3 regions of the Paenibacillus sp. p3-SID1389 genome follow, and region 1 is predicted to be linked to each of the others. Evidence: predicted binding sites of a transcription regulator. Region 1 holds the regulator's gene; each other region holds the start of a gene.

Region 1 (9,874 bases):
TCTCGAAATGTGTACTTGAGTGCGGAAGAACGGCAGGCTGCACTTGTCTTGTCCCGCAGTCTCGAGCGCGCAAGAGCTAAAGCAGAGGGAGAACGTCCGGTGACCGCAGGGGAGCTGCGGGCGGAAATCCGCGACACAATCAGCGCTGAACCGCTGGCGAATATCGATTATGTGGAAATTTCGGATTTTCCGGAATTGTCGCCTTTAGCGGACGATGAATGTGTTGATGCCGCTGGCCGCCAAAAAGGTGTGTTGATCGCCGTTGCCGTGAAATTTGGCACGACGCGGCTGATCGATAACGTCATTTTAACGAAGAAGGTGAACCATTAATGTATAGAACGATGATGAAATCGAAAATTCACCGCGCAACCGTGACGGAAGCTAACCTGAACTATGTGGGCAGCATTACGATCGACGAGGATCTGATGGAGGCTTCCGATCTGCTGGAGAACGAGCAGGTGCAAGTCGTCAACAACAATAACGGCGCCCGCCTGGAAACGTATGTGATTCCGGGACCTCGCGGCAGCGGCGTGATTTGTTTGAACGGTGCGGCGGCACGACTTGTGCAGCCGGGCGACAGTGTCATCATTATTTCTTATGCCCAAATGTCGCCGGAAGAAGTCCGCAGCCATAAACCAACCGTCGTGTTCGTTGACGAAAACAACAAGCCGGTGGATAAGGCGCATCAAGAACTCCATGCCATGATCCGTTAATAAGGTTGTTCAAAAAGCATCTTCGGATCACGAGGAGGCCATGGGGGAAGGGGCTCGGCGTCAGCCGGGCCCTTCGTATGTTTAATTATGATGCGGCCGCGCTACACTATTCATGCCGCCGAATTGTATTCGATTTTTCGCATATAATTGGGCTGTAGTTCGCATTACCCCCAATCTATTCGATTTTTCATATAGAATTTGGGAAATTGCCCGCTCAACCCACAATTTTGTATGAAATTTCGAATACAATGAGCTGTAAATCGCAACAAACGCTGAAATGTATTCGATTTTTCACATCCAATCAGAGAAACGGGCCATCAAAAAGTGTAATTCCTCCCTGCCGGAATGAAATCGTCCCCCGAAACAAAAAATGTACGTAAGGCTCGGACTGATTTCATTTTCGTTAGGGGGATGCGAATGATGTTTCAGCATGTGTTTGCGGAAATGAATGAGATGTTGGACGAAATCACGAGGAAATACCCATTGGCCGGCCATGCCCAGAAGCAGGAGCTCGCGAAGAAATGGAGCCTGCTTCAGCATATGAGCGACGGCATTATCGAGGAATGGCTGAGCTTTGAGGAGAAAATGGGATATTTACGCCATGCGTTCCGGAGCCTGGAGTCCAGAGAGACCCCCGATCTTCCTGAATTGGATGACCCCGCCTTTGTGAAAGGCCAAGGGTATTACAAGCTGCTGATGTTTCCCCAGGCTTCTGCTCAATTTGAGCAGGTGGTGAAGCAATTTACGGACAGCGTGTTGGCTCGGACTTATCTAGGGATGTGCCATCTGCACCTCGAGCAATTTGACAAAGCCGCCAAGCATTTCTGGATCGTGCTGGAAAAGGCTGCGAACAAGCGGCTGCGTTCCATTATATACAACGCGCTGGGGTGTATCGAGGCGCACAAGGGCGTATTTGAGAAGGCAAAAGAGTACTTCAAGTTGGCTCATCACAGCGATCCGTCCTTGCCCGAGCCGTTGGCCAATTTGGAGGCTTGTGCGAACAGTACAGGTAAACTGCATTACGGTCCCGAGTTGACTTCGCTATTGTAGGATTTATGATTCATTAACTGCAGGTCACGCACTTATTTACGGCATGTTTTTGGAAGCGATGCGAACACCGCTCATGGCGGCGCATCGCTTGTTTTGTTTTGTGATTTTTATTACAGATATGGTTTGTATTAATTTTCAAATTGGCTATCTTCTGTTATGCTGTAAAGAGACTGGAATGAAGGGACAACTAATTGCAATGAAATATGCTGTGCTTGATTTTGAAACGACGGGTAACCAGTCCTCCGATGATATTATTCAAGTGGGACTTGCCATTATAGAGCCGGATCGATCGATTTCTCAGGTGTATCGTTCCTTCGTCAAGCCAGGCGTTCCGATCCCACCGTTTATTACGGGGTTAACGGGCATCACCGATGAGGATGTGAAGGATGCGCCGGAGCTGGACGAAGTGATGATGGAGATGGTTCCACTCCTGAACGACGTCGTGTTGGTTGGGCACAACGTAGCATTTGATTTTAATTATCTGCAGAGCGCCTTGGACAAAACGGGCTACTTGCCGTTCACCGGACGGATCCTGGACACAATGGATTTCTTGAAAATCCTGTTCCCTTCGCTGACTTCTTACCAGCTGGGGATGGTGGCGGCGGAGTTCGAGGTGGAGCATGAGCGTCCGCACCAGGCGGACAGTGACGCGCTGGCGACGGCGCTGATTTTCCTCAAATGCTTGGAGGAATGTGACCGACTGCCGCTGCTGACCTTACAGCGTTTGGCCGATCTGTTTGCAGGTGAGGACAGCGATCTCGGGTGGTTTTTTGATGCCATGGTGCAGGAGAAGGAGCGCGAAGCGCTGCCAAGCGAAGACGGCTTTGTATACTACCGCCAATTCGCCTTGCAGGTTGAAGATTGGCTTGACATTGAAGCGCCAAGGGACAGCACGGAGCGCAATCCGCTGGCGGGCGTGACCTTCGAGCAGTTTATGGAGCAGGTCCGGGAACGATTGCGGGAGCGTTTGCCGCAGTATGAGGAGCGGGAAGCCCAGAACATGATGCTGAATGAGGTCATGCGGGCTTTTGAGGAAGACAAGCATTTGCTTGTTGAAGCTGGAACGGGAACGGGCAAATCCTTAGGATATCTGCTGCCGGCCATTTACCACAGCGTCAAGAACGAAGAGAAGGTCATGGTCAGCACGCACACCATCAACCTGCAGGAGCAGCTTAGGGAGCGCGATGTGCCGTTGTTGACGGAGGTCGTGCCTTTTCCGTTTCGTGCAGCCGTTTTTAAAGGTAGGCAGCATTATTTGTGCTTGCGCAAATTTGAACATAAAATAAATAGAAAAGACTTCTCAACACCTAAAGAAGAGGTGATGACGGCCGCGCAAATGGTCGTATGGCTTACCCAAACGGAAAGCGGCGATGACGAAGAGCTGAATCTCGGCAATCGCGGCGGTGATTTATGGGAGACGGTGGCCAGTGAGTCGGAATCCTGCTTAGGCCGATCCTGTCCTTGGTTCCGCAAATGCTTCTATCATCGCGCAAAACACGAAGCCGGTGTCGCGGACGTGGTCATTACGAACCACTCTAAGCTGTTTACGGACATCCAGGCGGGGCATCAGCTGCTGCCGGGTTACGAGCGGCTGGTTATCGATGAAGCGCATCATTTAGAGGATGTGGCCGGCAAGCATTTGGGGATTCATATGAAGTATTTTACGGTCGTGCATACGCTGACCCGGTTATTTAAAGACAGCAAGACGGGGCAGCTGGCCAACCTTCGCAGCTCGCTTGAAGCGTCGGGCGCGGAGAAAGCCTCAGAATGGTGCTCAGTCATCGACGGAATCTATCCAACGCTGGTGGACGTGAAGGAGAGCTGGGACAAGCTCAGCGAGCTGCTGTTCAGCTTGATGCCTGACCGCAGCGACGCCGCCCCTGGCGATCCCGGGCAATTCGTGTACCGGCTGTTGCCGAATCGAAAACCAAAGGATTGGGAGACGCTGACCGCGCTCGAAAATCAAATTTACGTAGGTCTTGGCGACGTGCTTCGGAAAGGGGAGCGCCTCCTGTCCGAAATCCGAGAAGAGCAGGACGATTATGCAGCGGAGAGCCTGATCACCGATATCAGCGGCTTGTTTAAAGATTTAGCCGGGGAACGGGAAGCGCTGCGCTTCTTCATGAAGTTGGAGAGCGAGGACACCGTCTATTGGATGGAGGCGAACGGGAACTTCCGTAGCCGGTCGCTCCAGATGTATGCGGTGCCGATTGACGTCAGCGCTCAATTGAAGCAATTTTTCTTCGACCGGAAGAAGAGTGTCGTTATGACGTCCGCGACTTTATCGGTGGATAAATCGTTCCAATATATGATCGAGCAGCTTGGCTTGACTGAGGCGGCGGAAGAGGATCGGTTGATCACAGCGATGCTGCCCTCGCCGTTTAACTACCGCGATCAGGCGTTGCTGGTGATCCCGCGCGATTTTCCAAGTGTGAAGGGCAGCGTGGGGGATGACCATTTCATTCATACGCTGGTGCAATCGCTGGCGGATGCCGCGGTGGCGACGCAAGGTCGCATGCTGGTGCTGTTTACATCCTATCGGATGCTCAGGCAGGTGTATGACCCGCTGAAGGAACTGCTCGCAGCGGAGGGAATCACGGTGATCGGGCAAGGGATGGACAGCGGCAGCCGCACCAAGCTGACCCGACGGTTCCAAGGGAACAGCGCATCGGTGCTGCTCGGGACAAGCAGCTTTTGGGAAGGGGTGGATATTCCTGGCGAGGCGCTGACCAGTTTAGCGATCGTACGCTTGCCGTTCCAGCCGCCAAACCACCCGCTGATGGAAGCGAAGAGCGAACGCCTGCAGCGGGAGAAGAAGAATCCATTCATGAAACTGTCCGTCCCGCAAGCGGTTATCCGCTTTAAGCAAGGATTCGGACGACTTGTCCGCTCGTCGCAGGACCGCGGCATCGTGATCGTTTATGATACCCGGATCCTGGAATCTTATTATGGAAAATATTTCTTATACTCTTTGCCCGGACCGAAGATGGAGCATATGCCATTAACTCAGATGGTTCCGCGCATCTCGGAATGGTTAAATCCCGAAGCCTAAGCCGCTTCATAGATCGCATTGAAGAATAGGGGGAACAAGCATGAAGTCAGATAAAATTTCGGACGCTGTCGTCCGCAGACTGCCGGTTTACCTGCGTTTCTTAAATGAACTCAGCCGACGGGAGGTGCCAACGGTGTCCTCCCAGGAGCTCGGACAGAAGCTGGATCTCAATCCGGCGCAAATCCGTAAGGATTTGGCTTATTTCGGCGATTTTGGCCGGAAGGGGATCGGCTACGATGTCGCTTATTTGATTGAAAAAATTCAACAAATTCTCAATCTGGACCAACAGATTAACGTCGCGCTGGTGGGTGCCGGGAATCTGGGGCAAGCCCTTTCGAATTATAATGCGTATTTGAAGGATAATATGAAGATTGTTGCGGTGTTCGACGCTTCACCGGCTAAGATCGGCAAGCAGATCAACAACATCACGATTCAGCCGATCGAAGAGCTGGCGGAAACCGTCCGGGCGAAAAATATCCGCATCGGCATCATCACCGTGCCGGATACGGAGGCGCAACGCGTAGCGGATGAGCTGGTTGCCGCCGGAATCGGTGCGATTCTGAACTTCGCGCCAACGATTCTGAAGGTTCCGCCGGAAGTTCGGATCCATGCGGCTGACTTCACTACTGATTTGCTGAGCTTGGCTTACTACTTGGAAGACGGAAAGGAAACAAGCAACGTATGAGTCGTAAATGGTTAATTAAGAACGGGACGTTTGCCGTCTTAAATGCGGACCGTCCTGTAATTCACGGATATATGCTCGTTGAGGGCGATACGATCAGCTATATTGGCGAAGAGCGCCCGGAAGGCGTGGAAGGCGCCGAAACGTTGGACGGCAAAGGGTTGTTGTTCCTGCCGGGCCTGATCAATACCCATGGCCATGCGGCGATGTCGCTGCTGCGCGGCTATGGGGATGATATGGTGCTGCAAACCTGGCTGCAGGAGAAAATGTGGCCGATGGAAGCCAAATTTACTGCGGCGGATGTGTATGCCGGTACGGCGTTATCTGTGTTGGAAATGCTCAAGGGCGGGACGACGACGTTCCTGGATATGTACGATCACATGGACGAAGTGGCCAAAGTCGTGGAGGAATCGGGTATTCGCGCCGTGTTGATGCGCGGGGCCATCGGGTTGTGCTCCCCGGAAGAGCAAGATCAGAAGCTCAAAGAAGCGATCGCGTTTGCTCAGAACTGGCACGGCAAGGCAGAAGGCCGCATCACCACGATGATGTCGCCGCATGCACCATACACCTGCCCGCCAGCCTTTATCGAGAAATTTGTGCAAGCTGCCCATGATCTCGATTTGCCGATGCACACGCATATGTCGGAGACGCGCGCCGAGGTAGAGCAGAACGTTAACGATTACGGCGTCCGCCCGGTAGAACATTTGCTGAAGCTGGGGATGTTCTCCCGCCCGACCCTGCTTGCCCACGCTGTGCATTTGACGGACGAGGAAATCGACATCTTGGCAGCGCACGGCGTTACCATCTCGCATAACCCAGGCAGTAACCTGAAGCTGGCCAGCGGGGTCGCCCGCGTACCGGAACTCCTGAAGAAGGGCGTAGTTGTATCGCTGGGTACTGACGGTCCGGCGAGCAATAATAACCTGGATATGCTGGAGGAGATTCGTTTGGCTGCGCTGATTCATAAAGGCGTATCCGGCGATCCAACGGCGGTTCCTGCGCTGGAAGCTCTGAAAATGGGGACGGAATACGGCGCGAAATCGGTCTTCTTGCAAAATACAGGCAAGCTGGCTGCTGGCATGAAGGCGGATATCATCGCCTTAAATACGGAGCAAGCCCATTTCCTGCCGAGAACGGATTATATCTCCCATACCGTTTATTCCGCTGGCGCCAAAGATGTAGAGCATGTCTGGGTCAACGGTAAGCAGGTAGTCAAGCACGGTGCTTGTCTGACACTGGATGAAGAACGCATCCGCTACGAGGCGCAAGCGGCGTTTGAGGGACTGTTGGCACGATAATGAGCGGCGCGCGGTTTCCTGAAGGAGGCTGCTTGCTTAGGAAGGGAAAGGAAGAGTAGCTTGAGGAAGCGAACGAAATGGATCCTGCTGTCCCTCGTGATTCTGTTGATCGTGCTCCTGGGTCTCCACCGGTTTTATCTATACATTCATGAGGATACGTGGAAAGCCGAAAGAGCCGCTATCCAGCAGGCGAAGCAGGAGACGGATCTCGTCCGGGGCGACAAGGTTTGGAAGTCGGTATGGGATGAAGTTACCTGGGTCGTGCAAGGGGAGGATGCATCCGGCCGCCAAATGATGGTCTGGTTAAGGGAAGGACATGATCCAGAGGTACGCTTGCTGTCCGATGGCAAGTCCGAGAGCCAAATGCGTGAGATCATCAAACAATCGTTGCCGGGGATCCGGGTGGTTCGGCTGCTGCCAGGCATATACAATAACCAATTGGTGTGGCAGCTGTTCTATAAAGAGAAGGACCACCATTATTATCGGTTTTTCAGTTTCACGACCGGCGAAGCTTTGCCGGAAGTGTTCACCCTGCCGAACCGCTGACAGGGGGGCTATGGATCAATCATAAATAAACGGTTTCGTTGTTTAGGCGAAGAGCCTGAATCGCGGAACCGTTTTATTTTTTGGCTTGAGAAAAAGTAGCATTTCGGGGTAGAACTACTAGCGTTCATTTTTAAATATCTTCACACTTTTCTTCGAAATTTGATATACGATGTGATATACTCATATTTGTAGTTTTGATATACGGGAATATATATCACAGAGTTGATAGTTTATATAGATAAGGGGGGCATCACGTGAAACTGCGTATTGGACCAATTGCTGCAAGCATTGCTATTTCCGCCCTTGTATTATTTGGTGGATGGTTCCTATATCGGCAGTGGGCGATTGAGCGTCCGCTGGAGAATATTGTGAAGAGTGTAGATGGAGTAAATCATGTCGATATGAACGTGAAAGCGGACGAGCTGGAGCTTAAGCTGAATTTAAAGCCGGGGACGGATCTTGGTGCTCTGGTGCGTCAAATTGAGAAGAACGGGGAGAAGCAAATCGGTAGCCGAACTTTGAAGCTGGATATCGAGGATCATTCTTCGCCGGAACTTGACCAGCTGTGGGAAAACGCCATGTTTACCGTTGCTCAGGCTATGGAAAATAAGCAATATACACAAATTACAGCTGCATTGAAACAGATGGAGCAAGAAAACAGCAAGCTGAAAGCTACGGCAGAGATGGATGAGAAGAACGTGTATATCACCTTAACGGACGGACAATACAGCAAATTTATCATTTTGCCTCGTTCGCCGGAACGGATGGGGGTATGGCCAAATGCGTAAATGGATGATTGAAGCCGCGCTTGGCTTTATTCTCGTACTGATCGTGTTTCTGGCAGTGATCGGCGTTAACGTGATTCCGCTCGTTACGGCCATCGTGTTGTTCGGCGCAGTATTTACAATGCTCAAACTACGTGGCGGCATCACGATTGGAGCTGCCCAGGAACGGAAACGCAAAAAGCGCGGGCCGGCGAAGCTAACCTTCGAGCAGATCGGCGGTCAGGAGAGCGCCAAGCAGGAGCTTCGCGAAGCGCTGGACTTCATGGTGCGCCATGAGGAAATCAGCAAGTTTGGTATCCGGCCGATCAAAGGGATTTTGCTGACCGGGCCTCCCGGAACCGGGAAAACATTGCTGGCCAAAGCGGCGGCGCATTATACGAACGCGGTGTTTGTGGCCGCTTCCGGCAGTGAATTCGTTGAAATGTATGTCGGCGTGGGGGCAAGCCGGATTCGTGATCTGTTTAAGGAAGCCAGAACCCGCGCGGTTAAGGAAAACAAAGAAAACGCGATTATTTTCATTGATGAAATCGAAGTGATCGGCGGTAAGCGGGAAGGCGGACAGCAGCGTGAATACGATCAAACGCTCAACCAGTTGCTAACGGAAATGGACGGCATCTATACGTCCGACACGCCGCGGATCTTGCTGATCGCGGCGACCAACCGCAAGGAGATGCTGGACAGCGCGTTGCTGCGGCCGGGCCGTTTTGACCGGCATATCCAGGTTGATTTGCCAGACAAGAAGGGACGCCGTCATATCCTCGAACTGCATGCAGCCAACAAACCGCTGCGGGAGGACGTTGATTTGGACAAAATCGCCGAAGAATCGTTTGGCTTCTCCGGTGCTCAACTGGAAAGTGTGATGAATGAAGCGGCGATCTATGCGATGCGGGATGGCGTGGATCAAATCACTCAGGAACATTTGTCGGTTGCAATCGATAAAGTGCTGATGGGTGAGCAGACCGACCGGCAGGCCGCCGAGGAGGAGAAGCGCCGCGTGGCCATCCACGAATTGGGCCATGCGATTGCCGCGGAGGTTGTTGCCCCAGGCAGCGTCAGTCAGGTTGCATTAAGCCCGCGCGGAAGAGCGCTGGGGTATGTCCGGCACAATCCGCAGGACGAGAAGTACTTGTACACCAAATCGTATTTGGAAGGTCAAATTATGATCGCCTTGGCCGGGGCAGCCGCAGAAGAAATTTACTACGGCGGGCGCAGCACCGGGTCAAGCAACGATTTCGAGCAGGCGTTAAAGATCGTGCATACGATGATGACGTCGGGGCTGACCGAGCTTGGAATCGTGAATATGGACATGGTGACGACCGAGGTGCTGATGAACGAAAATACGCGAATTTTGGAGGATCTTGCCGCCAGAACAAAGCGGTTGCTCGAACAGCATTCAGCAGTTTTCGACAAATCCTTAGAGATATTGTTAAAAGAAGAACGTCTCTCCGGCGAGCAATTTCGTTGTCAATTTCGTGACAGCGCCCATTTACCGGCATAATTCATGATGCCGGTTATTTTTTTTTACTTTTTCTTCGTGCTAAGATATTATTATATGTTGGGTGTTAAAAGATGTATGTTTCGACATCTGGAAAACCATATTATGTACAGATGATGAAAGGATGGAGCGAGAGGACCATGAATTACAAACGAATTGGTGTCATCGGCGGCGGCACAATGGGTCAAGGCATCAGTGAAATGCTGGCTGCTAAAGGGCTGGACGTGTTGCTCGTGGAGGAGACAGCCGATAA
Region 2 (9,874 bases), on a different contig from region 1:
TATGAATACCTTGAAGCCAAAGCCGACGAGAAGACGAAAGAAGCCGGCAAGAAGAAAGCCGAGGAGCAGTTTGATTTGATGAAATCGTCCTACGGCGAAGAGAACTTCAAAAATATGCTGGACGCCCAGAAGGTATCCGAAGCCGAATTCAAGGACTATATGGTTCGGATTTATACCGTGATGGAAGGCGAACGGCAGAAGATCTCTGAGGATGATGTGAAGAAGGAATTCGAAGCGACAAAACAGGACTATACGACGGCTTCGGTCCGCCATATCCTGATTAACTTCACCGATCCAGACGGCAAAGAGCGGACTGAAGAGGAAACGCTCAAGCTGGCGAAGGAAGTGAAAGCGAAACTGGACAAGGGCGAGGATTTCGCCGCGTTGGCGAAGCAGTACTCCGAGGATCCGGGCTCCAAGGATAACGGCGGTTTGTACGAGAACGTGGAAGTGAGCAACTGGGTAGAAGCTTTTAAACAAGCTGCTTTGACCCAACCGCTGAACCAAATTGGTGATCCAGTGAAGACGGAATATGGCTACCACATCATTCGCGTGGAATCTCGGACCGAGAAGAAATTTGAGGATCTGACGCAGGAACAGAAGGACATGATCCAAACAACGCTGGCCTCGAACAAATTGGACGAGTTCATGGCGGGGGATCTAGAGAAGAAGATCATCAAGAAAATCGACTTGCCTAAAGTGGAAACGAGCACCGGCGAAAATGGCACGGGAACGGACACCAATGCGGGCAATGGCTCCAATGCAGGAACTGACGCGGGTACGAATGCCGGTACAGAAGGGTCCGGCAATGCCGGAAACACCGGAACGGGCAGCAACACGGGCAACGGTGCTGCCAACAATGCCGGCTCCAACAGCGGCAATACGAGCAAATAAAGCAGAGCTTAGGAAGCAGCGCGGAGAAGGTTTGCGTTGCTTTTTTTGCGGACGGACCTATTGTTCCTTATACGCATCCAGCTGTTAAAAATCATGGTTCATTATGATGAATAAGGTGTTCGCCCGGGATGAATACTATGGTCAGAATCACAGAACAAGCCATCCCTGTCCCCACCTTCGGCCGCTCGTTTTGGCGAAGCTTATGGCGCATACATCTGCGTAAGCCGCAGATTACGTATAAAGTCCGATTAGGTGAAGCTTTAGGAAATCAAGCCGTAGTTCAAAACTTCTAAGAAAGCGGGGCATCAAGTGAAATGAAAGCTACTGGTATTGTACGCCGTATCGATGATTTAGGCCGTGTTGTTATCCCTAAGGAAATCCGCCGAACGTTGCGGATTCGGGAAGGAGATCCGCTCGAAATCTTTGTGGACCGGGATGGAGAAGTGATTTTGAAGAAATATTCGCCGATCGGGGAATTGGGCGATTTTGCCAAGGAATATGCGGAGTCGCTGTATGAGAGCACCAGCCATATTACCTTAATCTCCGACCGGGATACGATTATTGCTGTCGCAGGCGCTTCCAAGAAGGAATATCTGGATAAGCAAATTAGTTCCTTGCTGGAGAGCAGCATGGATAGCCGTAAAATCATCATGGAAACAGCGTCTGGATCGTACGAAATTACGAAGGATCATCCAGAAAACATCTCTTCGTTTGTCATTGCGCCAATTATTGCTGGCGGTGACCCGATCGGGACTGTGGTGCTTGTGAACAAGGACGATTCTGTGAAGATGTCCGACTTGGAATCGAAAATGGCGGAGACAGCTGCCGGTTTTCTCGCAAAACAGATGGAGCAATAAAAAGAACTCAAGATATCCGCAAGACGCATGGAGGAACTTACACACACCGCTGTTTGGGGCGGACGCCGTCCGTCCGAAACTTAGAGGGATGTGTAAGTTTTTTTGTGTTGGGGCTTAGGAAATGGCGATGGCCTCCGTTTCGTCTTATAATGGAACCTGTTAGCTTAAAAACATGCTGATGACTGTTAAAGCAAAGTAGGTTGCCATGATGGAAACGAAGGAAAGCCTGTCCTCCAAGCTGCTAAAGGGAGCGGCCGTTCTGAGCGCGGCGGCGCTAATCACCAAGCTGCTGGGAATGCTGCAGAAGATCCCGCTGCAAAATATCGGGGGAGACGGCGTATTCGGTATTTATAATACGGTATACCCTTTGTACACCCTGCTGGTTACGCTCACGACCTCGGGGTTTCAGGCGGCGGTGGCCAAATTTATTGCGGAACGCCAGGCCCCTGGGCTGGAACGGGAGCGGAGCGAGGTGCTGCGACTGGCATCGGCGACGATGCTGGTGTTGGGGGTTGCCTTTGCGGTGCTGCTTTACTTTGGCGCCCCGGTATTATCGCAGCTCATCGGAAGCAGCTTGTTGATTCCGGCTTTTCGCGGGGCGGCGCCTGCGCTGCTGCTCATCCCGGTGGCGGCGGCGCTGCGGGGATATTTTCAGGGACACCAAAATATGACGCCGACCGCGGTCTCCCAGGTGGTGGAGCAGGCCATTCGTGTCACGGTGATGATCGTCCTGCTGCTGGCGTTAAGCCGGCTGGGAGCCGCTGATGCGGATCTTGCCGGAGGGGCACTGGTCGGCTCCTCCGCGGGAGCAGCTGCGGGTCTTGCCGTGATGCTGCTGTATTGGCGGGGCTATACCCGTTCTTCGCTGCAGCGGCGGGAAGCCGGACCATCGGCGGAGGCGGATCAGCCGCTGACTGACGAGAAACGATTGTTACCTCGGGAAACAAGGGGGCAGCGATGGTCCGCGCTCTTCAAGGTTGCGCTGCCGATCAGCTTGGCCTCGCTTGGGGTGCCGCTGATCAGCCTGGTGGATACGTTCACGCTGCCGCGGCTGCTTTCCGCCCATGGGGAGGAGCTGCAGATCATGGCCCAGGTGGGGATTTACAACCGGGGTATCCCGTTGGTTCAGCTCGTCACGATGCTGGCGACGTCGCTGTCGGTGTTGTTTGTGCCCGCGATGGCCGAGCTGCAGATGAAGGGAGATACCGGGGCGATCCGGCGTCAGGTGCAGCTGGCCTTGCGCTGGTTCTGGCTGATCGGCCTGGCGGCTTCGCTGGGCCTGGCCTTGCTGGCTGCGCCCATCAACGTCATGCTGTACGAGGATGCGGCGGGATCGGCCACCTTGGCTTGGGTGGCCTGGACGGCGGCGCCCGGCGCGCTGGTCGCAGCGACGAGTGCCCTGTTACAGGGCCTCGGCCACGTGCGCGCCCCGGCGCTGCACCTGCTCGCTGCGGCATTGCTCAAGACCGCGTTAAACGCGGTGCTCGTGCCGCAGCTTGGCATCACCGGCGCCGCCATCGCCGGCGTCGCCGCGTACGGCGCAGCAGCGGCGCTGAACGCCGCGCTGCTGCTGCGCCGGGTCCAGCTGCGTCCGCGCCTGCGGGACGCGCTGCTGCGCCCGGCGGCGGCCGCCCTGGCGATGGCCGCCGCGGTGCTGGCGCTGCGCCTCGCCGCCGCCGAGCTGCCCGCAGGCCGCGGGGGGGCCGCGGCCGTGAGCCTGCTCGGCGTGCTGCTTGGCGCAGCCGTGTTCGTCGCAGCCGTGCTGCGCACACGGCTGCTCAGCGCGGCAGAGCTGGGCGCCCTGCCGCGGATCGGCCCGAAGCTGCTGACGCTGCTTCGGAAGCTGCGGCTGCTGCCGTAGCGCTCTGCGCAGCTTGCTGCTTGCCGTTGCAGCGGAACTTACTGCGGTTACCGCCTGATGGCGCAGAAAATTTCAGTTTCGCCGCCAGCAATGGTATAGTAATAACATGCTGAACGGACAGGGAGTGAAAGGCATAACATGAGCGCAACCATTACAGTGGTCGGCCTCGGCTCGGGAGATCCCGACCGGCTGACCTTAGGCAGCCTGAAGCGGCTGCAGGAGGCGGAAGAACGTTACGTCCGGACGAAGGACCATCCGGTGGTGGACTGGCTGGAGCAGACGGGCGTCCAATTTACTTCGTTCGACGAGGTGTATGAAGCGAAGGACGATTTTCCTTCCGTTTATGAGGAGATTGCCTCCAGACTGTTAGCGCGGGCTGAAGCAGGGCGACAGGGAGAGAATATCGTATACGCTGTTCCTGGGCATCCGCTGGTTGCCGAAGCGACGGTGAAGCTGTTGCGGGAACGCTGTCCGGAGCATGGAATCTCGCTCGATATCATCGGCGGGGAGAGCTTCCTGGACGAGGCCTTCGTTCGTCTGGGCTTCGATCCGATCGAAGGGTTCCTCCTGTTAGACGCCTCGGAGGTCCGGGGGGAAGCGATCGATCCGAGACGGCATACGTTAATAGGGCAAGTTTATGACCAGATCACTGCTTCGGAAGTCAAGCTGGGGTTAATGGAACTGCTGCCTGACGATTATCCGGTCGTTGTGGGACATGCCCTTGGGGTGGCGGGACAGGAGCGGATCGAGCGGGTTCCGCTGTTTGAACTGGATCGTATGACCGGCTACGGGAACCTGTCTCTGGTCTATGTGCCGGCCAGCGAGGACGATACGCTTCGCAACCGCAGCTTCCAGCGGCTTCATGAGATCGTGTCGATTTTGCGCAGTCCGGGTGGATGTCCGTGGGATCGCGAGCAGACGCATGAATCGATTCGCAAAAATCTCATCGAAGAAACCTACGAGGTGCTGGAGACGATCGACGACGACGATCCCGACCACATGCGTGAGGAGCTTGGCGATCTGCTGCTGCAAATCATGCTCCATTCCCAGATGGAGGAGGAGACCGGCACTTTTACGGTGTATGATGTCATCCAGGAGCTAAATGAGAAGCTGATTTACCGCCATCCGCATGTCTTCGGCAATTTGAGTGCGGAGGATGCCGAGGCGGCGCTGAACAACTGGGAAGCGATGAAGGCCGAGGAGAAGAAACGCAAAGGCATCCAGCCGGAGCGCCAATCGGTCATCAGCGGGGTGCCGCGTGATTTGCCGGCATTGATGAAGGCATACAAGCTCCAGAAGAAGGCGGCCAAGGCCGGATTCGATTGGGAGGATATCGACGGGGTTTGGTCCAAGCTGGAGGAGGAGATCCGCGAGCTGAAGGAAGCCGTCGCGCAAAAGCAAGATCCTGAGTCGCAGGAGCTGGAGCTGGGCGACGTGCTGTTCTCGGTGGTGAATGCTGCCCGGTACATCGGAGTTGATCCGGAGCAAGCCCTCTCGCGGACGATCCGCAAATTTACGGAGCGGTTCCATTATGTCGAGGAACGGCTTCGCGAACAGGGCAAAACACCTGGCGACAGCACATTAGCCGAAATGGACGCCTTATGGGACGAAGCTAAGTCGAAAGAACGGGAATGATGGGAGAAAAGGACTAAATTTCAGTTTTTTTGAGAAAAAAACAAAAAAAAGTTCCTAAGAGTGCAGGATTTTTCAAATCAAGCAAGAATACTCATACAAAGATAACCATCTGGCGCTGGGTAGGCTTGAAGGCAGGCCTGAAGCCTATAGTGCCAAGGTATCACCTATTTCTTTAATTATTGGGAGGCATTATTAATGAACAAAACAGATCTGATCAACAACATTTCCAGCAAAAGCGGTTTGACGAAAAAAGACGTTGAATCCGTATTGAATGGTTTTCTCGGCGAAATTACCGATGCACTTGCTAGCGGCGACAAAGTTCAACTGATCGGCTTCGGTACATTCGAAACTCGCAAACGCTCCGGTCGTACGGGCCGCAACCCGCAAACCGGCAAAACAATCGAAATCCCAGCTTCCACAGTTCCGGCATTCAAAGCGGGCAACAAACTTAAAGAAGCTGTAAAATAATGCGTCTCGATAAATTCCTGAAGGTATCGCGGCTGATCAAGCGGCGCACCGTGGCGAAGGACGTCTCCGAACAAGGCAGAGTTCTGATCAACGGGCGCGAATCCAAACCGAGCAGTACGGTGAAGGTGGGCGACGAAATTACGGTTCAATTCGGCCAGAAGCTGGTGACCGTGCGCGTCGAACGTCTGGTCGAAACGACTCGTAAGGATGAAGCTGCTTCGATGTATACCTTAATCAAGGAAGAGCCCATCGCAAAAGAGACCGGTCTGGACTGGTCCTGACATAGTGACGCTCAGAGCATGTTCCGTTTCTTCGGGGCATGCTCTTTTTTAACCTCATGAGGTGTAAAAAATATCCTAGCCAAACTGTGAATTCATGATAATATAGTAAATACACTTACTAATGTTTTCGATAAGCACACATCTGCTTCTTAGAGAACACCTCTAAATCAACCTCATGTTTAAATCATCGACGCTGCACATGCGGCACACCTCTACGAAATGAAATCGCGCCTAACGATCAAGCAACTTTCATACTAACGATCAAACAACCAAACGAAGCAGGAAATGAAGAAACAGGCAACAACAAACCAACTAGAGCAGCAGATCCTATCGTCGCTCAGGCTGCAGCTCACTATTCAGAAACCGGGGTGATCCAATCAACGAAGATAATTTAAAACGCTTACAAAGTGAAAATATTCACAACTATTTCGTTCATCATTTTTCACGACAGCCATAGGGTATACCAAGGTCCATAATCCAGTCTATCCAAAGGATGATTGCCTGATGAAACAGCTCGTGCACAAGCTCTATGCGCGGGGAGAGCTCTCCAAGGAGGAGCTCGTCGATCTACTGGAGCATATGGATGTCGAAACGCGCAAGGAGCTCTTCCGATTGGCCCGTCTAAGGCGGGAGCAGGCTTACGGGGACAAGGTGTATATGCGCGGTTTGATTGAATTTTCAAGCTACTGCCGGCGGAACTGCTTGTATTGCGGACTGCGGGCCGGGAATCGCGAAGCGGAGCGTTATCGGCTCAGCCCGGAGGAGATTCTCGAATGCTGCCGGGAAGGATACGAGCTGGGCTTCCGCACGTTTGTGCTCCAAAGCGGGGAGGATCCCTGGTATACGGCCGATCTGCTGGCTGCCTTAATCCGGGAGATCAAAGCGGAGTTTCCGGATGCGGCCATCACCTTATCCATCGGCGAGCGGGAGGCGGAAACCTACCGATGGCTGTATGAAGCGGGGGCGGATCGCTTTTTGATGCGTCATGAAACCGCTTCCCGAAGATTGTACCAGGCGCTGCATCCTTCAATGTCCTTTGATCACCGGCGCCAATGTTTGGAGACGCTGCAGTCGATCGGCTATCAAGTTGGTGCAGGCTTTATGGTCGGGTTGCCCGGCCAGACCGCGGAGGATTTAGCGGAGGACTTGAACTATCTCCAAACGCTAAACCCAGACATGATTGGCATTGGCCCGTTTATTCCCCATGATCAGACCCCGCTTGGCAATGCGAAGGCCGGATCGCTGGAGGATACACTGGTTATGGTCGCGCTGGCCCGCCTGTTCCTTCCCGAAGCCTTAATTCCCGCGACAACCGCGCTTGGTACGTTACACCCGGAAGGAAGGGAGTTGGCGCTGAAGGCCGGGGCCAATGTGGTCATGCCCAATCTGTCACCCGTTGCCGTCCGCAAGAAATACGCTTTGTACAACAACAAAATCTGCACGGGTGATGAATCCGCCCAGTGCAGGCATTGCCTTGAGCTCCGGATTGAAGCCGCGGGCTTTTCCGTAGATATGGGAAGGGGGGACAGCCTGAAGGCGCTGGCAAGCCGCCGTCATGCTTAGTCATCGTTGCACAGAAGAAGTTTGAGTCAAAGAGATGAGGCATTTTTATTTCGTTATTATTCGTGAATTATTTCACAAAAAACGTAGAGGAGACATGGCGAATGAGCATATTGACCAAAACCAATGACCTTGGCTTTTTTGAAATTCGGCTGGAATCTATCGGCGGGCTCGGCGCCAACCTGGCCGGGAAGATGCTGGCGGAATCCGGGGTGCTTGGGCTCGGCCTAAATGGAGCAAGCTTCTCGTCTTATGGTTCGGAGAAGAAGGGCTCCCCGGTGAAGAGCTTTATCCGCTTTTGCGAGCCGGACGTGGAGATCCATGACCACAGCCCAATCGAGGAACCCCACGTCATCGGCGTGTTCCATGAAGCGTTGCACAAGACGGTAAATGTCCTAAGCGGCTTGAAGCCGGACGGAATCGTGTTGGTGAACTCAACCCGCGATTTTGAGGAAATTCGGCGCGACTTGAAGTTCCCTTACGGGACGCTCGCTGTGGTGGACGCGATGGGGATTGCCATTGACGAGCATACGAAGGTGAACACCTCGATGCTGGGGGCGTTGTTCCGGATATGCGATTTTTTGGATCCAGATTCGATGCGCGAAGTGATTCAGCATACATTCCAGAAAAAATACCCGCACTTGGTGGAGCCCAATCTGCGTACGTTCGACCGGGGGTATCATGAGGTGCGCTTCCAGACGATCCCGGCTCCCGAGGGGGTACAAGGGATACAATTCGAACGGCCGCAGCCGCTGCTCGGCTATAAGACGCAGGCGCCGGGCGGCATTATCCGGGCGCAGGGCAACAGCCTGCTGAAGGATTTGAGCGGCTCCCGACAGGGTTTTGTGCCGGAGCTGGATACGGACAGCTGCATCCATTGTGCTAACTGCGACTCGGTTTGTCCCGATCTGTGCTTCGTGTGGGAAGCTGGGGAGGACAAGAAGGGGCGCCCGCAAATGTTCTTGAGCGGAATCGACTACCAATATTGCAAAGGTTGCCTGAAATGCGTGGAAATCTGCCCAACGGGGGCGCTTAGCATGCGTCGGGAGGAACCCGGATATGCCGACAGCCACCGCGTCGCTCACGTCTTTCAGTAGAGGTTTTTTTCCAAGGTCAAGGTATTTTGAACTCGCAGAAGAGCCTAAAGGAGGACTTTATCGATGTCTATAACCGAAGAGAAAATCACGAAAATGACGCTGGCGGAACAAACGACGGCCTTCGAGTCAGGCAATGAAGCGGCAGCCATGGCGGCGGCTCAGATCAATTACCATGTGATGGGGTATTTTCCGATCACGCCGTCCACGGAGATCGCGCAAATACTGGACCAGAAGAAGTCGCAAGGCCTGCATGATATCCAGCTGATTGCAGCGGATGGGGAGCATGGCTCGGCGGGGATCTGTTACGGGGCAGCACTCGCTGGGGCTCGGGTGATCAATGCGACCAGCGCCAACGGGTTCATGTACATGATCGAACAGCTGCCGGTGCAGTCCGGGACGCGGTTCCCGATGGTGCTGAACCTGGTCACGCGCGCGATCAGCGGTCCGCTGGATATTCGCGGCGACCACTCCGATTTGTATTTCGCGCTGAACACCGGCTGGTTGATCCTGACGGCGAGCACCCCGCAAGCGGCATACGACATGAACATCATGGCGCTGAAGTGGTCGGAGCATCCAGAGGTTCGTCTGCCAGTGATCGTTGCCTATGACGGGTTCTTCACGTCTCATCAGAAACGGAAGTTAAGTTATTTCAAGGACGCCAAGACGGTCCGGGCGTTCGTAGGTGAAACGCCGCCGGTCGGATTTGATAACGTAGTCGATCTGTCGCGGCCGATCTCGGTTGGCGCGCATATGAACGGCGATGACCTATTGAATAACCACTACCAGCTGCACCTGGCTCAGGAGCGGGCAGCCGAAGTGTATCAACAAATCGCTGCCGAATATAAGGCGATTTCGGGACGCGATTACCCGGTGCTCGAATTGTATCAAATGGAGGATGCGGAGGTCGCTTTATTTCTGCTGAACTCGGCGGCTGAAACGGCCAAGATCATCGTGGATAAGCTGCGGGGTCAGGGGATTAAAGCGGGGCTCATTCGGCCGAACGTCATCCGGCCTTTCCCGGCGAAGGAGATCCGCACCGCGCTGCGGGGCGTCAAAGCGCTGCTGGTGGGGGAACGCGCCGATTCCTACGGCGGCAAAGGCGGCAATATGACGCATGAAATCCGCTCCGCGCTGAAGCTGGACCCGGCGAACCAAACGATCGTCTTGTCCCGCGTGTTTGGCCTGGGCGGTAAAGACTTCTATCCGGATGAAGCGGAAGCG
Region 3 (9,874 bases), on a different contig from region 1:
TGTCGGGACGGATGGCAAATCCCTTGCTGCAAATCGATAAGCACGAGTGCGGTTTTTTCCGCAAGGATCATCGTGTTCGTTTCGGGTTGGATCATTTCCATCATTTCTGCTGAACTTCCCTTCTCTTGTATACTTTACAGAGCTGCCGAATGGCTGGGCTCCCGCAGCTTTTTATACACCTTTGCATATACCCAAGCTGCGTTAATCAGGAGCAACACGCTGGTCAGCAGGAAGACATACGGGATGCCAAACCAAGCCGCAACTTGACCGCCCAGCACCGAACCGGCGAATACTCCCAAGTAGCCAGCCGCCATACTTAATCCAAATACCCGGCCGGTTAGATGCTCCGGGGTAATTTTCTTAATGAGGGTGTTCACCGAGGGATTGAGTCCCCCTGCAGCAGCTCCCAGCAGGAACCGAAGCCCCATCAACTCCCAGGGATTGCGTGCCATCGCCTGCGGGACAAACAAGATCCCCGAGACCAAGAGCGCTGCCAGCATCACTTTATGAGCGCCAATCCGGTCGGACAGCTTCCCTAGCTTTGGCGCTGCCCAAATATTAGCCAACCCGGATGCCGAGAAAATCATACCGGCCAACATCGCCACATGGCTGCTGTTACGGGAGATTTCATTCACGTACACGGTAAGGACCGGCTCCACCGAATACATGGCGACACTCAGCATAAAGAACGTGGCGAACAGCGTCACCGTCAAGCTTTTTTCCGGAAGCGCGCCCCATACTTCCTTCATGCCCGCCACCTTCACTTCCGAACGCACAAACGTCTCTTTCACGAACAACAGCGTCATGATGAAGGCGATCAGCATCAGTCCGCCAGTTAAGAAAAAGGTCTCTTGAAGCCCGGCGTGTTCAGCGATAAATCCACCGATCGTTGGACCTAGCAGCGAGCCGGCGATATTGGACGTAGACAAGAGCCCTAGTGCCCAGCCGGCGTGCTCCTTGTCCGTTTGCGTCGCAATCAGCGTCGTGCAAGCGGTGCTGTAGCCGGTAATGATGCCTTGCAGGAACCGAAGGGCGATCAGCATGTGGACATTGGTGACAAACCCCATGCACCCAATGATAATCGCCATCCCCAGGCTGGCCCGTAAGAGCATCGGTTTCCGGCCAAATTTATCAGCCGCAAGCCCCCAAATCGGCGAGAAAATCGCCGAGACGATAAACGTGATGCCAAAGGCCAGTCCCGAATACCGGGACACCGCATCGGCCTGATCCACTCCCAGCTCCTTGATGTAAAGCGGCAGGATTGGTGCAAGCTGGCTCATGCCCACGCCTGTCACAAACATGCCGAACCAGCAAACGATCAAATTTCTTTTCCAAATCGGCATAACCTTAAGCCTTCCTTCTGTAACCCCCCTGTTCCCTGCGCGCGCAGATGAACAATAAGATGAACATTCTTGCAGGACAATATTAACGCGAAGGTTAGCTTTACTCCATGCATTATCTTAAACTCCATGGACGATTTTGCTGTAATATTCCGATGGGCTCATCCCTTCGGTCCGTTTAAAAATTCGACTGAAGTAGAATTCGTCAGCGAAACCGAGCTCCAACGCGATTTCTTTGATTTTTTTATCACTTTCTAGAATCAGCTCTTTGGCTTTATCGATCTTCAGTTTGTTAAAGTACTCAATGACGGTAAATCCGGTCGTCTGTTTAAAAGCCCGCGACAGATAATACGTGGACAAATGCACCAGATCCGACAACTCCGCCAACGTAAGCCGCTCGCCAAGATGCTCGCGCATATACTGAATCACTTTCTCGATTTTGAGCGCAACCGCGTGGTTCTGATTTTGTCTTTTCACATGGACCAAGATTTCATACAGCAGTTGCTCCAGCCCGGCTCTCGTCAGCAGCTCATACCCCGGCAGTTTAGCGAACCAGGCTGCCGCCAGCCGGCGAAAGGCATCCTCAACCAAATAACCGTTCTGCAAAATCTGCATGGGCGGAAGCGGCAAGCGCTCGGTTTCCTGCCCGATGGACCAGGCCCCGTCATCAAAGCGGATGCCCGCATAACTATAGTGGACGGAATAGAAACAGATTGGATCCGCTTCATCCATCTGAATGTGATGGGGTAACCCCGCGTGGATATAAAATAACATGCCTTCTTGAACGAGATGCTTCTTGCGGTTCAACGTAATACTGCCCTTTCCTCCGGTGACGAGCAGCAATTCGTGGTGCGTAAGCGTTCGACGGATATGATTTCTTAGCTGCTTACCGTCATTCGGCTGCTTACTATTGCAATAATGGATATGAAAATGTAAATGGTTCAGGTTCATGACCGCTCGCCTCCTGATCGAGACTTCCGCTGCAGAACGCAGCTACTGCGATTAGACCATACGGACGGGCAAACCGCAACCTCACCCCTAAGAAGACGTAAATATAGTATCTGATTGGGGGGAGGATAATAATGTGGAGTTAAAACCTTGGTTCACCCGGTGGACAAGGACGACTCGGGCCCAGCTGTTAATTGCACTCCTCGTTATTATTGGAATAAGTGTTTGGACAGCGCCTTATTTTTCGGAAGCGGTGTTTTACTTGCATGGGGACAAATTCAGACCGATCCATCAGGAGCCGCAGGCGGTAACGTATCGATCCTATGACGGTCAAGAGGTCGTGGTCATGAACGGTAACGATCCGGGCCAAAAGCGGGTAAGTATCGATCGGCAGGAATATAAGGTCCACGTTCTGGAAGCCCAGTGGGTTCCACGCTATGAGGTGATCTATCCGTCAGGGGAGCGGTTCCAGGTGGAAGCGCACGACGAGATCTTGTTGTGGCTGGACGATCAGGGCGAGTTGGTCCCTGAAATCTCATGGAACATCAATGGTGTCCCCCAGCCCATCGACGAACACGTTGGCTTGTATAGTCCTAGTATGATCGTCCGAGCGGCCTTTCCCGAATACCACAGCAAACAGGGGAGCTTGCTGCTCTACTACGGCTCCTATGTGCTCATGTTTTTCGGATGGAGCTTATTCCGCTTTGAGAAGCTGCAAAACGTCTTATTTCATCTCTCCTTACACGGGTTATGGGTGCGCGAGGCGGAACCAAGCGATTTCTATTATGTCTCCTGTAAAATCAGCGGTATCGCGATTATTGGTTTAGGAATCTATGTTTTCATCCAATCGTTCTTCATCTAAAAAAACAAGGCCAACCTCATTCGGTTGGCCCTTCGTTTTGCTGTTATTTAACTTCCGTTGCACCTGTTACTTTGCCGTCGATTTTCGCGCTGGCTTGCACGTCGGCATTGGCGAAGTAAAGGTTGCCGTCAATCGTAGCGTTTTCGTACAGGTTGAAGCCGTTCGCTTCTACATATACGTCACCTTTCACGGTACCGCCTTGAATTCTCAGGTTTTCACTTTGTACGATCAATTTCGGAACCGTTAAGGTGTAAGAAGCAGTAACATTATGGTCTTCATCCTGCGCATACAACGCGATCTTGCGGTAGATGTCCTTCGACGCATCGTTTTTATCGTGGAATTCGCCGGCAACAACAACATCTTGATCCACCGTCAAGTCGTTTAGAATCGCGATGATCCAAGTCCCTTTCTCACTCACTGCATTCACGAACGCATCCGCTTGATTTACGATCGAAGCCGATGTGGTGGCGTCCGTTTGCTCCGCAGGTTTATTGGCGTTTGCCGCCGAGTTCCCGTCATTCGAACCGCAACCTGCCAGCAGTGCTGCAGCAAGCCCGGCTACAACCAATCCTTTGACCATTTTCATGTTGTTTCCCTCCTGTTTTTCTCTTCAGTTTGAATTATAAAAAAAAGCGGCTTTTGTTAATGTGATTTTTTTCACTTATATGTGCGAAATTTCACATTGTTGGTCACAGCTTGTTCATCTTTGACGCTCCCTCCTCAAAACCTCGTAAGTTCGACTTGACCGCTGCCGCCCGGTACTGTTCCTCGACGAACCTACAACCGGACTTGATACGCGGAACCGCCGTGTGCTGTGGGATGGCGTCACGGAATTGGCTCGGGCGGATGCGCGGGTTACCACCACAAATCCAAGGGTATCAGCCCTGAACGCGTAATTTAAACCTCGGCCTCCATCCGTCCGAGAGCGGCTAGCGAGAACTCATCCTGCGTATGGAAACTCAATCGTCCGATGCCGGCTACAGTCAAGTCGACGTAATTTTCATGTTCCTCATCCCCTTATTAAGGTTGGGCGAAGAACATCCCTTCTGCCGCTTTAAGCCAAGCTCTTCAAGTATTCGCGGACTTGCCCCGGCGTCTTGGCGAATTTGCTGTGCAGGTGGGCGATTTTCTCCCCGTTTTTATAGACGAGCAGGCTGGGAATCCCTCGCACCTCATTGGCTTCAGCCAGCGGCTGGAATTCCTCTGCATCCATCGCGTAGAACTCTTTGTCCGGATGCTCCTGGATGATATCCCCGATAAACCGGTCGAGGTTCTTGCAATCCGGGCACCAGGTCGTATCAAATTTGATCACCGTATACTGATCTCTTTGAATTAATTGTTCGAATTGCGATTCCGATTGGACACGTTCCATCCGGATCCACTCCTTTAATTGTAGTTTTGATAGTTTAATTTTGAAAATTTGCTCTACATTGATTATAGCGCATCCGTGCAAAGACGCCAGCGTCTTCATCAAGGTTTCATCTTCGCGGATCCATGGTACAATCTTTGGTAAAAATAACGTGAAAGGACGGGGCTGCATCATGCTCCTCGCAATCCTCTTGTTTGTTGTCGCCGGACTCGCCGAAATCGGCGGTGGCTATTTAGTTTGGCTGTGGTTGCGCGAATCCAAACCGCTATGGTACGGAATCGCTGGCAGCCTGATTCTGATCGTATATGGCATCATCCCAACACTGCAGAAGTTTCCAAACTTTGGCCGCGTTTATGCAGCGTATGGCGGCGTATTTATTGCGCTCGCTGTGTTATGGGGCTGGTGGGTGGACAAGAAAACCCCCGATCTCTACGATTGGCTTGGCGCCGCCATTTGTCTGATCGGCGTCTCCATTATTCTCTGGGCACCACGACATTAGAAAGGACATCCAGGTTATGAACTTATCTTCCATTTCGGCAGCCATCGCGCCGCTTGATTTAAGAAGCTGTTTAATCCACACCCAAGGCAGGCTGGTGCTTGAACATTACCGGAACGAACAAATTGTGGACGAGCTCGCCAAAATTAACTCCTGTACGAAGAGCTTTCTCTCCGCCCTGTTCTGCATCGCCTGGGACCGCGGTCTCCTGCCGCCTCCCGACACTCCGATTCGCTGCTTCTATCCGCAGCTGGAGGAAGATCCGGATGAGCGAAAACGTGAGATTACGTTGCGTCATCTGTTAACCATGACGGGCGGGTGGAATTGGACGGAGTTTGGCGGGCATAACTCTTTTCCGCGGATGACCCGTTCGCCTAATTGGGTTCAGTTTGCGCTGGATCAGCCGATGGCTGACCGCCCCGGTGACCGGATGGAGTACAACTCCGGCGCGTCGCAGCTGCTGTCGGCGATCCTGGTCCAAGCCTCCGGTATGCCAGTCGCCCAATTCGCCGAGGAGCATCTGTTCGGCCCGCTGGGCATCGAGACGTACCGATGGGAGCAGGATCCGCAGGGCATCCACACCGGCGGATTTGGCATGTGGCTTCGTCCAACGGACATGTTGAAATTTGGTTTGCTCTACTTGCAGGGCGGTGAATGGGAAGGCCAGCGGGTGATCCAGGCGGAACGTTTGGCGGAATCCGTAAAGCCTGCGATTGATGTCGAAGCTCCTTGGCGCGGCTGTTATGCTTGGCATTGGTGGACGGACGTCTATGGAGAGGACGGGCAGTCGAAATTTGATTTTTTCTATGCTCGCGGATATGGGGGGCAGTTCATTTATGTCATTCCACTCTTGGAGACGGTTGTTGTGCTGACTAACGATAAACGGAAGCGGGACCGACCTCCAACAGAACTGTTCCGTTTATGGATTGCACCTTATTTATAAGGAAAAAAGCGGTAATCCCGCAGTCATCTCAGATGACAGTGGGACAGCCCATTCCAGCGAATTGGAATGGGCTACTTTTAGGCGCGGGTTAAAACTCCACCCGCTTGCTCCAGTGCTTCCTCGGTAATCTGCTTAATATCAATGGGCGAGCTTGTCCCTTCGAGCACCATGTCCGTCAAAATTTCACGGAGGAAATAATCGACGCAATGGAGCCGAATATTTTTGATTTTGATCAACGCATCGCGGTACATCTTGACGAACTCTTTCTCCGTATTGCCCCGCTGCAGCTCGGCAAATGCTTCATAGACCTGATCCAGCTTGTCGGCAACTTCCAGGATCAGCCCTTCAACAGAACCGTCTTTTCCTTCGCGGAGCTGGTTGCGAAAGATCGGCTTAAACTCCACAGGAATATGTTCGTCGATGAAATTGTGCACCATGCCTTCTTCAACTTGCTGAATCAAGTTCCTGAGCTCGGCCGAGGCATGTTTGACCGGTGTTTTGATATCCCCGATAAAAATCTCACCATAATCATGGCTGCTCGTGATTTCGTACAGTTTTTTCCAATCTATAGCAACGCCGTGCTGTTCTTCAATATCAGCTAAAGTCTTGGCGTACTGCACAACCTTCCAGGAATGCGCCGCCACGCTATGTTCTTCGAACTTGAACCTTCCGGGACAGCGATAAATGCGTTCCAATTCGTTTAAGGAGCGAAAATAAGCATGGATTCCCATCGGATCAGCCATCCTTCTGTTTAGGTTTTACCTCTAGTATAGATGGCGATTGTTATCGGCATGTCAAATCCTGCGTTTCCCTTAGCGATCCTTGGGCTCGTTCATCCCCGTCTTTAATCCCCGCTTTCACGAATCAATGGCGCAAATTTCCCTTTGACTTGGGCCGCTAGCTGATGAGGCGTCAGTTCCATCTGCAACCCAATCCGTCCCGCCGATACAAGAATCGTTTCCAATCCTTCGGCCCGGCTGTCGATAAAGGTGGGGAACAGCTTCTTCATCCCAATCGGAGAGCAGCCGCCGCGGACATAGCCGGTATGTTGCTGCAAATCCTTCAGCGGCAGCATCTCAATCTTTTTGACCCCGGCGGCTTTGGCCGCCTTCTTCAGGTCCAGCTCCTCAGCAACCGGAATAATAAACACAAATAACGATGAACCTTGATGCGCCACCAGCGTTTTGTAGACTTGTTCGGCGGGTTTGCCGATCTTCTCCGCCACCGCTGTTCCATGAATTTGCCCGTCCTCGGCATCGTAAGCAAAGATTTGGTATGGCGTTTTGGACTTGTCCAGCATGCGCATGGCATTGGTTTTGACTTCGGCCATGGGTCTCCACTCCTCTAATCTTCCAGGGTTCTGTATAGAAATTATCGTAGCATTTTTGCAGGAAACAGGACAGGCCGGGGACGGTTTAATTTGTTTTTTCCGACCAGTAAGCTTTAAGCCGTTGCCGGCGGCTTCGTTTCGGTAGGGAAGGGATCGTCTGCATTCCGCAAGGCATCCGCTTTCCCTCGGTTTAGATTCAGTTTCATCACGACGGCGATTCCTAAGCCAAAAAACAGCAGCAACGACAAGATCCCCATGCGCGAATTGCCGGTAATTTGTCCAATGAGCCCAAAAGCAAACGGTCCAAAGATGGAAGAAAACTTACTTGTAATATTGACGAAACCAAAAAATTCGCCCGTCCGGTTCGGCGGCATCAGCTCACTTAGAATCGAGCGGGAAATCGATTGGCTGCCTCCCTGCACGAGACCCACCATCACGGCGAGAATATAAAAATGCAACGCGCTGCTCATGCCAAAGCCCAAGAGAACGATAACGACGTAGGTCCACAGCGTAGCGATCAACACGCGTTTGGGGCCGAGACGCGTTGCCGCTTTTCCAAGCAGGATGGTACTGGGAAATCCCACAAATTGCGTGATCAACAGGGCCAAAATCAAATCGCTCGTGCCAATCCCCAAGGTCGTGCCATAGATCGTCGCCATCAGGATAATCGTATTGATCCCATCATTGTAAAACCAGAAGGCCGCGATCATCCGAGACAGCTGCGGATAACGGCGAATATCCTTAAACGTACCGCCAAGCCGCTTGGAGGCGGCCCGCAGGTATCCTCCAGCGGTAAGGCCGGATGCTTGTTTCGGGAGGTTGGGTACGTTTCGCATCAACGGCAGCGAGAAGACAAGCCACCAAAACCCCACGGTCAAGAAAGAAAGCTGGGTGCCCGCAAGCTCATCCTTCATCCCAAACCATTGCGGCTGTTGGATCATCAGCAGGTTTACCGCCAGCAATATCCCGCCGCCGATATATCCGGCTGCATATCCTTTTGCCGAAACGTCATCCCGGTATGGCGAGGGTACCAAGTCAGGCAGCAACGCATCATAAGGTGAGGCTCCCGGAGAAGCCGACGGTGGTCACCACAAGTAAAGCTGAAGCAAGCAGCCAATCCCCCGGTCCGACGAGCGCGAACCCAAGCGTCCCTGCGATGCCAAGCAGCGCAAACCAGGTCAGGAACGTCGTTTTGCGGCCCGATAAATCCGCGATGGATCCCAGCAAGGGAGAGATAATTGCCACCAGCGCCATGCCGATAGAATGCGTATAGGCCAAATAGGAAGCCGCAGTTGTTTCACTTAACCCTTGCGCAGCCACCCCGGCGTAAAAGATGGGCAGCACGGCAGCCAACACCGTCGTCGCATAAGCGGAATTGGCCCAATCATACAGAATCCAAGCACGGATTGCCGATTTATTCATTTGGGGCTTCCCCTTTCACTAACAAATGGTTAGATTATAATCAAATAACGTTAACTGCGTGTATCGTAATGGTTTGCGCTGAATTAAATCGTTATCGTAAAATAGACCCTTGAAACTTTCAACTTCAGTTTGGAATAGAACGGAGAATGGATATGGCTGATACGTTAAAATCGATTTATAGTGAGGAATTTCTGCGTGAATTCGGCAGCAAAGTGAAGGAGTCCTACGCTTCCTTCGATATGGAACGATTCGTGGCTGACGTGATGGACGAAACTTGGGACAACCTGGAGCTCAAGGCGCGGATGCGGCAGATCTCGTTAAAGCTGGGCGCTTTGCTGCCCGCAAGGTTTTCGGAAGCGCTTGACATCTTGTATGCCATTGATGAAACCTGCGTGGGGTTCCCCTACCTGTTCTTTCCCGATTTCGTTGAGGTGTATGGTAAGGCCGAATCGGACTGGGAGCTTGCAATGCAGGCGCTGGAGCGTTTTACATCGAAATCGTCCGCAGAGTTTGCCGTCCGTTCGTTTATTGAACGGGATCCCGAGCGGATGATGCGGCAGATGCTGGCATGGGCGAAGCATGACAATGAGCATGTACGCCGCTTGGCCAGCGAAGGCTGCAGGCCGCGCCTGCCGTGGGGACAAGCTTTGCCGATGTTCAAACGCGATCCGGCGCCGGTCCTGCCGATCCTGGAGCAACTGAAGGCCGATCCGAGCTTGTATGTCCGCAAGAGTGTGGCCAACAACCTGAACGACATCGCCAAGGACCACCCGGACTTGGTCCTGGAGATCGCCCGGCGCTGGAAAGGATCCCACCCGCACACCGACTGGATCATTCGCCATGGCTGCCGGACGCTGATCCGCCGCGGCGGTCCCGAGGTGCTGGAGCTGTTTGGTTACGCCACTGGCGAGGACAGCAAGCCTCTGGCAACCGATGCGTCGCTCGTCATCGAGCCAAACGCGCTGCGCATCGGCGATAGCAGCGAGCTCCGTTACGAGCTGACGATCCGTTCAGGTCAACCGGCCAAGGTGCGCATTGAATACGGCATCGATTTCGTCAAAGCCGGAGGTCGCACGTCGAGGAAGCTATTTTTGCTCTCGGACAGAACAGTTGCCGGCGGTTCACGCCTCAGCGGCTCCCGGCGGCATAGCTGGGCCGACTTGT

The links. Region 1 encodes Rex, which represses fermentation and respiration genes when NADH is low (regulators of the CRP and FNR family bind a similar motif). Its sites were predicted from a motif close to TTGTGAAATATTTCACAA; they were not measured.
Region 2: a site for Rex is predicted at 6,402-6,419, ahead of hydE ([FeFe] hydrogenase H-cluster radical SAM maturase HydE). Genes of this name have one in related genera too.
Region 3: a site for Rex is predicted at 3,816-3,833, ahead of M3G15_RS09910 (polymer-forming cytoskeletal protein). Genes of this name have one in related genera too.

The regions. Positions count from the first base shown of each region.
Region 1 covers NZ_JALXVO010000019.1:17,754-27,627, forward strand. Annotated here, with positions in the region: gene panC (pantoate--beta-alanine ligase) at 1-330, shown strand, start outside; gene panD (aspartate 1-decarboxylase) at 330-713, shown strand; gene M3G15_RS10125 (tetratricopeptide repeat protein) at 1,134-1,763, shown strand; gene dinG (ATP-dependent DNA helicase DinG) at 1,960-4,815, shown strand; gene M3G15_RS10135 (redox-sensing transcriptional repressor Rex) at 4,856-5,500, shown strand; gene M3G15_RS10140 (amidohydrolase) at 5,497-6,795, shown strand; gene M3G15_RS10145 (cell wall elongation regulator TseB-like domain-containing protein) at 6,856-7,341, shown strand; gene M3G15_RS10150 (hypothetical protein) at 7,596-8,129, shown strand; gene M3G15_RS10155 (AAA family ATPase) at 8,122-9,624, shown strand; gene M3G15_RS10160 (3-hydroxyacyl-CoA dehydrogenase family protein) at 9,762-9,874, shown strand, end outside.
Region 2 covers NZ_JALXVO010000037.1:27,299-37,172, forward strand. Annotated here, with positions in the region: gene M3G15_RS15030 (peptidylprolyl isomerase) at 1-894, shown strand, start outside; gene spoVT (stage V sporulation protein T) at 1,209-1,751, shown strand; gene M3G15_RS15040 (polysaccharide biosynthesis protein) at 1,957-3,612, shown strand; gene yabN (bifunctional methyltransferase/pyrophosphohydrolase YabN) at 3,751-5,247, shown strand; gene M3G15_RS15050 (HU family DNA-binding protein) at 5,443-5,715, shown strand; gene M3G15_RS15055 (RNA-binding S4 domain-containing protein) at 5,715-5,996, shown strand; gene hydE ([FeFe] hydrogenase H-cluster radical SAM maturase HydE) at 6,501-7,559, shown strand; gene M3G15_RS15065 (2-oxoacid:acceptor oxidoreductase family protein) at 7,661-8,653, shown strand; gene M3G15_RS15070 (thiamine pyrophosphate-dependent enzyme) at 8,717-9,874, shown strand, end outside.
Region 3 covers NZ_JALXVO010000018.1:58,216-68,089, reverse strand. Annotated here, with positions in the region: gene M3G15_RS09930 (hydrolase) at 1-101, opposite strand, end outside; gene M3G15_RS09925 (multidrug efflux MFS transporter) at 135-1,343, opposite strand; gene M3G15_RS09920 (helix-turn-helix transcriptional regulator) at 1,461-2,291, opposite strand; gene M3G15_RS09915 (DUF6199 family natural product biosynthesis protein) at 2,425-3,150, shown strand; gene M3G15_RS09910 (polymer-forming cytoskeletal protein) at 3,194-3,736, opposite strand; gene M3G15_RS09905 (thioredoxin family protein) at 4,205-4,522, opposite strand; gene M3G15_RS09900 (YnfA family protein) at 4,692-5,018, shown strand; gene M3G15_RS09895 (serine hydrolase domain-containing protein) at 5,035-5,958, shown strand; gene M3G15_RS09890 (YfbR-like 5'-deoxynucleotidase) at 6,036-6,689, opposite strand; gene ybaK (Cys-tRNA(Pro) deacylase) at 6,803-7,288, opposite strand; gene M3G15_RS09880 (MFS transporter) at 7,402-8,322, opposite strand; gene M3G15_RS21505 (MFS transporter) at 8,339-8,710, opposite strand; gene M3G15_RS09875 (DNA alkylation repair protein) at 8,863-9,874, shown strand, end outside.